2 regions of the Rothia sp. HMSC072B04 genome follow, and region 2 is predicted to be linked to the other one. Evidence: riboswitches for the same ligand, from Rfam matches in the RefSeq annotation. Region 2 holds a riboswitch; the other holds the start of a gene.
The links. Region 2 has a riboswitch for S-adenosylmethionine ahead of HMPREF2928_RS00080 (methylenetetrahydrofolate reductase). Riboswitches for the same ligand answer to the same signal wherever they lie in the genome.
Positions count from the first base shown of each region.

Region 1: another riboswitch for S-adenosylmethionine. It lies ahead of HMPREF2928_RS08805 (ABC transporter ATP-binding protein); the one in region 2 lies ahead of HMPREF2928_RS00080 (methylenetetrahydrofolate reductase).

Region 1 is NZ_KV813815.1:121,184-127,236, reverse strand. It holds gene HMPREF2928_RS08820 (AMP-binding protein) at 1-905, opposite strand, end outside; gene HMPREF2928_RS08815 (ABC transporter permease) at 1,350-2,192, opposite strand; gene HMPREF2928_RS08810 (aliphatic sulfonate ABC transporter substrate-binding protein) at 2,192-3,256, opposite strand; gene HMPREF2928_RS08805 (ABC transporter ATP-binding protein) at 3,336-4,172, opposite strand; SAM riboswitch class I at 4,177-4,273, opposite strand; SAM riboswitch class IV at 4,449-4,557, shown strand; gene HMPREF2928_RS08800 (LLM class flavin-dependent oxidoreductase) at 4,672-6,053, shown strand, end outside.
Region 2 is NZ_KV813783.1:17-6,069, reverse strand. It holds gene HMPREF2928_RS00090 (MFS transporter) at 1-310, opposite strand, end outside; gene metE (5-methyltetrahydropteroyltriglutamate--homocysteine S-methyltransferase) at 828-3,155, opposite strand; gene HMPREF2928_RS00080 (methylenetetrahydrofolate reductase) at 3,320-4,225, opposite strand; SAM riboswitch class I at 4,343-4,459, opposite strand; partial or broken gene HMPREF2928_RS00075 (ATP-binding cassette domain-containing protein) at 4,806-6,053, shown strand, end outside.

The sequences.
Region 1 (6,053 bases), on a different contig from region 2:
TACAGCAGCGCGTGAGTGTACGCGGTCTGCACCAGGTATCCAGCCATGGTGTGCACCAGACCCTTGGGCTTACCGGTCGTGCCGGAGGTGTAAATAATGAACAGCGGATCCTCGGCGTCGTGCAGTTCGTAGGCGTGAGTATCCGGCTGGTCGTCCACCAGGTCGTGGTACCAGACGTCGCGGCCCTCAGTCCACGGCACAGCGGCGTGCGCCACCGGGTCGGAGGCGCTGGTGCGGTCCACCACGATAACGTGCTCGATGTTGTTCTCACCGGAGCATGCTTCGTCGGCGTTGACCTTCACGGGAACGACCTTGCCGCGGCGGTTCTGGCCGTCGGTGGTGATGAGAACCTTCGCGCCGGTGTCTTCCACACGGAACTTCAGCGCCTCGGCGGAGAAACCACCGAACACGAGCGAGTGAATCGCACCAATACGCGCGCAGGCGAGGGTGAAGATAATGGTTTCGGGGATGACGGGCAGGTAGATGACCACGCGGTCACCCTTGCGCACGCCCAGGGACAGCAGGCCGTTCGCTGCCTTCGCGATGCGGCGCTGCAGCTCGGCATAGGTGATGGCTTCGCGGTCGCCGGGTTCACCTTCAAAGTAGAGGGCGACCTTGTCGCCGCGGCCCGCCTCCACGTGGCGGTCTACGCAGTTGTAGGCGACGTTGAGCTTACCGCCCTCGAACCACTTAATTTCGGGAATCGTGAACTGTTCGATGCCGTCCTCATCGAAGCCGAGGGACTTCGGCTTCTCGAAGCGGTGCGCGGTGTGCCAGGGCTCAGCCCAGGTGAGGCGCTGCGCCTGCTTCTCCCAGAACTCGACGCGTGCCTCGTCAGATTCGAGCGCGGGGTTCGGAGTGGGGTTCAGCGGGTCGGTGAACGAGTAGGGGGTGGGCAGTCCCATTATTCTCCCATCGGTTGCTGGCATTAGCACCCTTGCTCGCCGCGCCGCTGTCTGTGTGACCGTGGGGTCTGTGTGTGCGTTGGCGAGGGGGTTGCTGCGACGTCACGGAGCCAGGTCTCTCGGTCGCTCTGGATGGTTTGCCTTCTTAGTAAAGCGCGCTCGAGGGGGTGGACGCAAAGGGGACCGTCATATTCGGAATGGTGAGTACCAGTTCGTAATATAACGACATATTTAAAGACCCCGCCCCGCGCTCACTGCTGTGGGGCGCGGGGCGGGATTCATCATCATCATTCAGTAGGCGACAGGTTTCCCCGCCGACTTCTTTCTCCGGCGCGTAGTGATGATTTGCTCACCTTTGGGGAGCAACCACGCGGCGGACATCTCTCCTAAAACTCAGCGCGTGCTGAGTGTTGCGTTTAGCGGTGGTGCTAATTGCTGGTGGCGTTAGTTGCTGGGGTACTTCGCCTTCACCCAGCGCTCGAAAACACCCACCAGGGCGTCGGTAATCTTACCGAGCACCGCCAGCGCCACGATGGCGAGCAGCAGGCGGTCGGTGCGGCCGTTGTTCTGCGAGTCGGTCAGCAGGTAACCCAGGCCCATGGATGCACCCAGCAGCTCGGCGGCGACCAGGAATAGCCACGCCTGAGCCAGCGCCAGACGCAGACCCGAGACCACCGACGGCAGAACCGCGGGAAGTTGAACCGTGGTGAACAGGCGCAGACCCTTCAGACCGAAGGCGCGTGCCGCCTCCACAAGCTTGGGGTCAACGTGTGCCAGAGCCGCAGAAACCGTGGTGTACACCGGGAAGAATGCACCAATAGCAACCAGGGTCACCTTGGAATTCTCGCCGATACCGATCCACAGCAGAAGCAGCGGAACCCACGCCAGGGACGGCACGGCACGCAGCGCACCAATGGTCGGTGCGGCAATCAGACGCACCGGCGCAGACAAGCCAATCAGCGCACCCAGCACCAGGCCGAGCACGGCACCAATACCGAAACCAATCAGCACACGCTGAGTAGAAATCGCCACGTGGCGGCCCAACTCGCCGCGCTGCGCCAGCTCAACACCGGCGCTGACCACACGGTCGGGGGAGGGCAGCTGAACCTGGGTGAACACGCCGTTGGTGCTCAGAATGTACCAGAGAGCAATCAGTGCCAGGGGAAGAATCAAACCCAGGTACTGCTTACCGGCGAACGGGTTCGACGGCAGCTTCACGGAAGAGACACGCTTCTCGGCACGCTCAGCGCGAGCGCTGGAGGCGGCGGTAACCGTTGCGGCGGTCATTACTTCTCAACCACCTTTGCGATCTTCTCGACGGCTGCGCTGTCAGCCTTCTTTGCGAACTGGTCGTCCACGATGCTGTTCAGTGCCTTGTCCACGTCGGACTGGGAGGGAACGTCGCCGGACTCGACCAGAATCGGGCCGACACCCTTGAGAACCTCAACCTGCTTAGCGCCCGGAACCGGGTCGATATCCAGGTGGGTGCGCTCCATGACGACCTGGGCGGTCTCGTGCTTAATGCCGGACTCCTCCTCGACAATCTTCACTGCCTCTTCGGGGTTCTTCTTAGCCCAGGCGCGAGCGTACTCGTACACGTCCACGATGGTCTGTGCGGCGGTCGGGTTGGACTGAATGAACTTCTCGGTCGCGTTCAGGAATCCGTAGGTGTTGAAGTTCAGGTTGCGGTAGAAGAGCACGTCGCCGCTTTCCACCTCGGCGGCAGCCATGATCGGGTCCAGACCGCTCCACGCGTTGACCTGACCGTTATCCAGGGCGGTGCGGCCGTCGGCGTGCTGCAGGTTCTGAATGGTCAGGTCCGAAGCGGAAATACCCTCCTGCTTGAGTGCCTGCAGGAGCAGGAAGTACGGGTCGGTACCCTTGGTCACGGCAACGGTCTTACCCTTCAGGTCCGCAACCTTGGTGATGCCCGAATCCTTGCGGGTCACCAGCGCCGACCACTCCGGCTGCGAGTAGAGGCTAATGACCTTGATGGGGGAGCCATTAGCGCGTGCCAGCAGCGCCGCCGAACCGGCGGTCGAGCCAACATCAATATTGCCGCTACGCAGCGCCTCATTCGCCTTGTTCGAACCAGCCGACTTGACCCACTCAACCTTCTTACCCTCCGCGGCGAGGGCGGTCTCAAGCCAACCCTTCTTGCGGATAATCAGGGACAGCGGGTTGTAGGTCGCGTAGTCAATGGTCACGGTGTTCTGATTGCCACCACCGGCAGCACCGGAGGCGTTAGCGGAACCGGAACCTTCACCGGCGCAGGCGCTGAGCAGAGTAGCAAAAGCGGCGGCTGCGGCAAGGGACTTGAGGGCGGTACGGCGAGACGGGGAGTAAGTCATGATGAAATCTTTTCGCTTCTGAAGATGATGATGTGTGGTGATGAGATGAAATGCGGCGGCGTTGGTGTTGCCTGCAGATTTAGGCGTTATCTTCCACGCCGAGCTCAGCCAGCAGTTCGCTACGCAGCGCCGTGATCTCTGCATCGGCGCGGTCACGCGGGTGAGAACGGTCAACGGTCACAATGCGCTGGATGGTGGCGGGCGCCTCCGGGGTGTCCTTACCGAGAACAATAACCCGGTCAGAGAGGTACAGCGCCTCTTCCACATCGTGGGTGACCAGCAGAATCGTGGTCGGGTCCTGACGGTGCACGTCCAACAGCAAATCCTGCATGTTGATGCGGGTCAGCGCGTCCAGAGCACCGAAGGGCTCGTCGAGCAGCAGCACGCCGGGGTTGCGTGCGAGCGCTCGCGCCAGGGACACGCGCTGAGCCATACCGCCTGAAATTTCCTTAGGACGGTGGGTTGCGTATTCGCCCAGGCCGACCAGGTCGAGCAGGCGCGCTACGGATGCTGTGCCTTCAGATTTTTTGGTGCCCTGCGGCAGTCCGAGCGCCACGTTGTCGGCGACGGTGCGCCAGGGGAGCAGACGCGGTTCCTGAAAGCCGATAGCTACGCGGGGGTCGAGGCCGGTCACTGCCTTCTCGCCGATACGTACGGTACCTGCGGTGATGCGGTTCAGGCCTGCTGCTGCACGCAGGAGGGTGGATTTGCCGCATCCGGAGGATCCGATGACGGAGATAATCTCGCCGGGGGCTGCGGTGAAGGAGACTCCGCGAAGAACTTCGTGGGTTCCGCCGGGCACGGGGAAAGACTGTCCGACGTCTTCAAAGCTCAAGGGGACGGCGGCGGTGGATACGGCACGGCGGCCGTTCTTTTCACTGGTGGGTACGTCAGTTACTGCACTGTTGAGTGTCATGTCACTTCCATCGTTCCTGGCGTTAGCACCGGGGGCGGAAGAATCCGTGTCGGTTGCTGCGACGTCGTGGAGCCAGGTCTCTCAGTCGCTCTGGATGGTTTGCTTCTCCCACCCTATGGGCTGTGGCGTGCCTCAATCAACCCGGCGGGCGCGTATGAATTTCTATGACCGTATATTTCGCATTTATCACGAAATATTTCGGTTCCACGTCACAAAAAGATTTTTTCGTCACAAACGTGACCTCCCTCCCGCGCGCCCCGTACACTCAAACCACGAGATCATGAGTCCCGGCGCTAAGCTCTGGCTAGCCGGGCGGCAACCCTCTCCCGTAGCGGGGTGCCCCAGATGATGATCTGGCCTCAACGAAAAGAGGCAAGTACGGCGCGAACGCGCCACCTGCACGAAGGCCACCACCGAACGCAGAAGGCAAGAAGGAGGCGGCGCGCGGGGTGCAGGGTACAAACCCGATCGTCCCCGATCATTCGCGAAAGGAAAATCGATGGCTGAGCAGAAGAAGCGCATCGTAGTTAACGCATTCGAAATGACCTGCATCGGTCACCAGAGCTTCGACCTCTGGCGTCACCCGCGCTCCCGCGCAACCGAGTACAACACCATCAAGTACTGGACTGACCTGGCTAAGACCCTTGAGCGCGGCCTGTTCGACGCCGTGTTCATCGCTGATGTTGTCGGCATCTACGACGTGTACAAGAACTCTGCCGCTCCCGCCATTGAGGGTGCCGCTCAGGTTCCCGTGAATGACCCCGCAACCCAGATTTCTGCAATGGCTGCAGTGACCGAGCACCTCGGCTTCGGTGTGACTGCTGCCGCTACTTTCGAGCAGCCCTACACTCTGGCTCGCCGCTACGCCTCCCTCGACCACCTCACTGAGGGCCGCGTCGGCTTCAACGTTGTGACCTCTTACCTGCCTTCGGCTGCTGAGAACCAGGGTCTGCCCACCCAGATCCCGCACGACGAGCGCTACGAGATCGCTGACGAGTTCCTGGATGTCTGCTACAAGCTGTGGGAAGGCTCCTGGGAAGACGGCGCAGTCGTCAAGGACCGCGAGCGCGGCATCTACGCCGACCCCTCCAAGGTCCACCCGATTGGCCACAAGGGCAAGTACTTCTCCGTGCCCGGCATCTCCCTGACCGAGCCGAGCCCGCAGCGCACCCCCGTGATCTTCCAGGCTGGCGCATCCAGCCGCGGTCAGAAGTTCTCCGGTAAGCACGCTGAGGCTGTGTTCATCAGCGCCCTGCGCCCGGACCTGACCCGCGTTGTGACCGACCGTATTCGCGCCGCTGCCGAGGAGCAGGGCCGTAGCCGCGACGACGTCAAGATCCTCGCAATGCTCTCCGTCATCGTGGATGAGACCGAGGAGAAGGCAAAGGCAAAGTACGAGGAGTACAAGAAGTACGTGAACCTCGACTCTGCACAGGCTATTGTCGGCGGATGGTCCGGTGTTGACCTGTCCCAGTTCGACGAGGACGAGGTCCTGAACTACGTGCAGACCGAGTCGATTCAGTCCTTCCTGACCCCCTTCACCCTGCAGGCGAAGGACAAGAAGTGGACCCGCAAGGACATCGCTGAGCACACCACCCTCGGCGGCATGGGCGAGGTCATTGTTGGTGACCCGGTTCAGGTTGCTGACGAGCTGGAGCGTTGGATCGACGAGGGTGGCCTGGACGGCATCAACCTGGCTTACCACGTCTCCCCGGGTTCGTTCGAGGACTTCATCGAGTACGTTGTTCCCGAGCTGCAGAAGCGCGGCCGCTACCGCACCGAGTACGAAGGCAACACCCTGCGTGAGAACATCTTCGGTAAGGGCCACACCAAGGTTGCTGACTCCCACCCGGCTGCTAAGTACCGCGGCGCATACGTGGG
Region 2 (6,053 bases):
AGCGGTCAGAAATCATTGCGGTGAAGAACTTGCTGAAGCCGTAAGCGAGCAGCAGTGCGGTGGACAGCGCACCAATTGCTGCGTTGCTGAAGCCAAGTTCCTTGGTCAGAATCGGGGTGACCAGCGGGACGTTGTTACGAATCAGGTAGAAGGTCGCGTAACCGATGAAGATACCCATGAAGACCTGTAGGCGCATGCGCGGGTACTTCGCATTAACTTCTGCTTCGCTGAGCTGGGGCTTGGGTGCCGGAATAGCGAGCCAGCGGGGTGTAGAACCCTTCTTCTTCTTTGATGAAGTGGTAGTAGTCATGCTGGAATTCTAAAAACGGCGGCTTATAAAAATGCTAATCTGCTGGAAAAGTTTTCAGTAGAATGTTCACTATGGTGAACAGATATTCAGAGTGATTATTCTATTAATACTGTTTTTACCCCGGAATTACAGGGAAGTGCTAAATCTGTGTGATGTATATCTGTCTACTGGGCAACAGCGCCACAGATGATGCAGTGAATATAAATACTTTCTTTGTTGAGTAAGTATGTGTTTTGGTCAGACCACACTTAAATTTAGAGTAATTTATACCCTAAGTTCAAAAAGAAAACCACTTGGATGCCACTAAATCGGCGCCCAAAAACAGCACAGAAAAGCCCGCCCGCACGGTGCAGAAGAAAAACCGTACGGGCGGGCTCGTTATCTATCCCCAAAAGCTCGGCATACAGTCGGTACGCATACCGGCACGAAGCCGAACAGCCGCCACCTGCCGCAGGTTACCGCGAGCAAACCATCATCCGGTCAACCCGCAGCAGGCAGCGGAACCAATAGGCGCCTCCTAGAGGGATGCGCGAATCGCCTTGGTGGCGTCCACCAGGTGACGCAGAGACTGCTTGGTCTCCTCGTAATCACGAGTCTTCAGACCACAGTCAGGGTTCACCCACAGGTCAGCAATGGTGCCGTAACCAATCGCAGCCTTCAGCAGGGACTCAATCTCATCCTGCGAAGGAACACGCGGGGAGTGGATGTCCCACACGCCGGGGCCCAGACCGGAAACGAAGCTCTCCGGAATATCAGCCAGCAGCTCCATGTGCGAGCGGGCGGCCTCGATGCTGGTTACGTCGGCGTTCAGAGCGTTAATCGAGTCGATAATCTCGTTGAACTCCGAGTAGCACAGGTGGGTGTGAATCTGAGTGGAATCCTTCACCGCGCTGGTTGCCAGGCGGAAGGAGTTCACCGACCAGTCCAGGTACTGCGGCTGCTCATCGCGGCGCAGGGGCAGCAGCTCACGCAGAGCCGGCTCGTCCACCTGAATGATGCGGATGCCCGCCTGCTCCAGGTCGGCAATCTCGTCGGCAAGAGCCAGAGCCACCTGGTTAGCGGTCTCGCGGCGCGGCTGGTCGTCACGCACGAAGGACCACGCCAGAATCGTCACCGGGCCGGTGAGCATGCCCTTGACCGGCTTGTCGCTCAGCGACTGTGCGTGGGAGCTCCACGGAACGGTGAACGCCTCACCGCGCAGGCCCTCACCGTGACGCTTCACGTCACCGAACAGGATCGAGGGGCGGGTGCAACGCGAACCGTAGGACTGAACCCAGCCGTGGCGGGTGGTTGCGAAGCCGTCGAAGTTCTCAGCGAAGTACTGAACCATGTCGTTACGCTCGGCCTCACCGTGAACCAGCACGTCCAGGCCCAGCTCCTCCTGCAACTTGATGACCGAAGCAATCTCGTCACGCAGGAAGCCGTTCAGCTCCTCAGCGGAAATCTTGCCCGCACGAGCCTCCGCACGGCGGCGGCGAATCTCAGCGGTCTGGGGGAAGGAGCCGATGGTGGTGGTCGGCAGCTTCGGCAGGTTCAGGTCAGCCTGAGCCGCGCGGCGAACGTCAATAGTCGGGCGGTCAAAGTCCTCGGGAGTCACAGCTGCGGCGCGGGCACGAATCTCGTCGTTGTGCTTGCGCGGGTCAGCGGCGAAGCGAGCCAGCGCCTCGTCAGCAGCCTTCAGCTCCGGCTCAACAGCAGCCTCACCCTCAGCCAGGCCACGAGCCAGCAGAGCAATCTCGGCAACCTTCTGGTCAGCGAATGCCAGGCCGTCCACGGGAACCTCGGCGGGGTCTTCCAGAGCCAGGTCGTGCGGCACGTGCTGCAGGGAGGTCGAGGAAGCCACAGACACGGCACCCTCGGATGCGCCGGGCAGCGCCTCCAGAGTCTTCAGTGCGGCACGAACATCAGCACGCCACACGTTACGGCCGTTCACAACACCGGCAACCAGGTGCACACCAGCAGCAGAAACGGACTCAAGCTCAGCCTTCGAGTACACACCGTGCACCAGGTCAAGGTGCAGCGCCTCAATACCGGTACCCAGCAGTGCCGGCAGGTTCTCACGCAGGGAACCGTAGGGGCTGGTCACCAGAATCTGCGGGCGCTTCTCGCCGGCAGCCAGGGCGCGGTAGGTGCGCTCGGCCAGCTCGGCAACCTTCGCGTTGTCGGCACGGTCCACGGTCAGGCCCGGCTCATCCAGCTGAACCCACTCAACACCGCGCTCAGCCAGCTGCTCCAGCACCTGAGCGTAAGCGGCAACGAACTCATCCAGACGGTCAACGGGGGAGAAGTCCTCAGCGGAACCCTGCTCAGCCTTAGCGCCCAGCAGCAGGGTCAGCGGGCCAACAATCTGCGGGCGAACCTTCACGCCAGCCTGCTTTGCAACCTCAAGCTGCTCGTCAATAGCCTCAAGGTTCAGCTTAATCTCGGTACCGGCACCAATCTCAGGCACCAGGTAGTGGTAGTTGGTGTCGAACCACTTAGTCATCTCCAGAGGAGGCAGGGTCTCGGTACCGCGCGCCAGTGCGAAGTAGCCGGGCAGATCCAGCAGGCCGCGTGCATCCTTAGCCTCAGCCAGACGCTCGGGAACCAGGGTGAACAGGCGAACCACATCAAGCACCTGGTCGTAGTAGGAGAAGGTTGCCGGAATCGAGTAGTTGTCAGCCTTCAGACCCGCAGCGGTCACGCGCTCGAAGTAGGTGCGCTGCACGTCAGCGGCGGTGTCCTGCAGCTCCTGCAGGGTTGCCTTGCCCTTCCAGAAAGCCTCCTGAGCCTTCTTCAGCTCACGGAAGCGGCCCACGCGGGGGTAGCCAACAATGGTTGCGGCGGGGAATGCGGTGTTCGACATAATAGTTATTCCTTTACTGGGGATAGATGTGGGAGTCGGTTCCGGCGTTTTACCACCCGACTGTGGGTGGTGAAACGGAGGACTCAACAACTCCCGGAATATTTGTGGGGGAGAAAATGGAAACGCATCCGACAAGGAGCGTTATGGGTTGAGGCGGGGGGTGTTTAGACGTATTCCAGTTCGCTCAGCGACTGAGAGAAACGGTTACTGTACCGCGGCAAATCCAGCTGATCCAGAACGTCCAGAACCGCCGCATGCTCGTTGAAGGTGAAGAAGTGCAGACCCGGCGCGCCCGCGTCCATCACGGTGCGGCACTGGTTCAACGCGTACTCAACACCGATGCGGTGCAACTCTGCGTTGCTGGTCGCCGTCTCTAGGGCGTAGGCGAGGTCCGTCGGGACTTCCATGCCCGCCATCTGGCAGAGATTCTGCAACCGCTTCAGCGAGGTTACCGGCATGATGCCCGGAATAATCGGAATATCCACACCTGCCAGGTGCGCCGAATCGACCAGGGCGCTGTAGCGCTCATCCTCAAAGAACACCTGAGTAATCGCGAAATCCGCGCCGGCACGCTGCTTGGACAGCAGAATCTCAATATCCTGCAGCAGGGATGCCGACTCGGGGTGCTTCTGCGGGTACGCCGCCACACCGATCGACACCTTGCCAGCAGCCAGGTGAGCGAAATCTTCACGCTCCACGCGGCGAATCAGCTCCACCAGGTAGCGGGCGAAAGGAAGTTCAGAAACCTGACCTTCCTGAATATCACCGCGAAGAGCCAGGAAACCGCGCACGCCCAGACCCAGAATCAGGCGGACCGCACGCTCCAGCTCATGCACCGAGTGGCCTGCACAAATCAGGTGAGCCAGCGGGGTGAGGGAGGTTTCATGCACCAGGTGGTCGAGCAGCGCCAAGGTCTTCTGGCGGCGCTTCGCGTCACCGGCGTAGGTGACCGACACGTAGTCGGGGTTGGTGCCCTCAAGCTCCGCAATGGTGTGGAGTAGCGACTCGCAGCTTGCGTGTGAGCGGGGTGGGAACAGCTCAAAAGAAAGAGCCGGGTGAACTGTCGTCATAACCTTCCTTCGTGTTCACCCGATAGATACGCACCGGGAGGGTGCGTGAATTCTTCTGCAGGATGCGCTGTACCGGTTTGCGGGTGCACATCATCAAGGGGTGCCGAAGGGTATTCTTCTCTATCGGTTCTGGCGGGAGCACCTTGTCCGTACCCTGCACCGTGACGGTGGGGGATACTGGCGAGGTTGCTGCGACGTCTACGAGCCAGATCTCTCGGTCGCTCTTGATAGATAACGCTTTCACTCTACCCACTGCCTCCGAGGGTGTGCAAGGGATGCGGCGGTTGATGTCCTAATATTTCTGGACATGACATTGGGGAGAAATATGAACTTAATATGACTGACTATGACGAAGGGCGGCTGGGGGCGTTGCGGGTAGGGCTGTCGGTTGACCCCTGGATGCCTGAAAATATCACAGATATATCTGCTTAATATTCTTGGACACGCGCAAATATGTGTGTTTTATATTTCAATGAGGAGTAGGGTAACTAATGAGGCACGGGTAGTGTTTCAATGTCGCTCATCGAGGAGTTGTAGGGCTCAAAGATGAGTTCAGTATGACTTTGTGAGCGTGGTGAGAATGAAAAAGCTATTTTCTTCTATACTCTGGTCCTTCCGCCTAGCATGGAAAACCTGTCCCGCGACCCTGGTGAGCGTCGCCCTATCGCTAGCCGTCATTGCCTGCATTCCCTTGAGTCAGTCCCTGCTGATTGGTAATACAGTATCAGCCTTGAGCGGTTCAAATGGTGGCGCGGCCTGGATTTATATCGTTGCTCTTGCCCTTGTTGTCGGAATTAATATCATTGCTAAACGCTGGGTCATAAGTAACATGCTCATCCTCAAATCAAAGGTGAACTATCGGGTTCACTGCATGTTAAATAACAGGTTATCTACATTTCCGTTATCTGATATAGGTAGCACAAAATCACAGGAAGATATACGTGCTGCTAGAGAGGCAATATCGAAACAGGAATTGCAGGTTCACACCATGTCAGTTATGACACTGGTGAGTGCCTTCGCAATGGTGTTACTTCTCTGTCTTAATATCGCGAACGTCAGCATTGTGGCAGCAATTTTTGCGGCACTGTGTTCACTACCCCTATCTATTGCAATGGTAATCCTCGCTAAACGTGATTACGCTATATACACCCTAATGTACGAGGACTATCGGGTAGAGAACTACTATCTAGACAATCTGATGGCTCAGAGTCGAGCCCAAGAACTTCACCTCATGAGAGCCTCCCGATTTTTCTCGCAACGCGTAGCGTCCTGGCGACGCCGGGCGGCCGGTAGGGAATTGAGCCTTGAAAGTGTTAGAGGAATCATCTCCATAGTTGCAGGGCTACTCTGCTCTGTCTTACTTTTTGCGTCCCTGTACTTCCTTGTGGATTCAGGCGCCAATATATCGTATGTGGCCGGATCGCTGATTGGAATCATTGCCTGTGTTGATGCGACCCAAGAGGTGGGATATTCATTTGGTCAGATTATTAATGGAGCATTATCTGTTCAGCAATTCCGAAGGGTATGCGACTCTGATACTTACGACCATGTTTCTGAGATAAAAACTTCTAACCCTAACCATGAAAATATTTCAAAAATTATATGCAAAGATGTATCCGTTCAGTATGAGGGCTCGTCGTCTTTTGCGCTTAAAGATATTAATCTTGAGCTGATGAATAATCAAATGATTGCAGTAGTTGGTGCCTCGGGCGCGGGAAAAACAACGCTAATAAATGCAATTCTTGGAATTACACCAATTGCCCAGGGGAGCATAACGTATAAGGGTGCTTCTTCTGAGAGTAAATACAACATGTTGGCAAATGTTGGT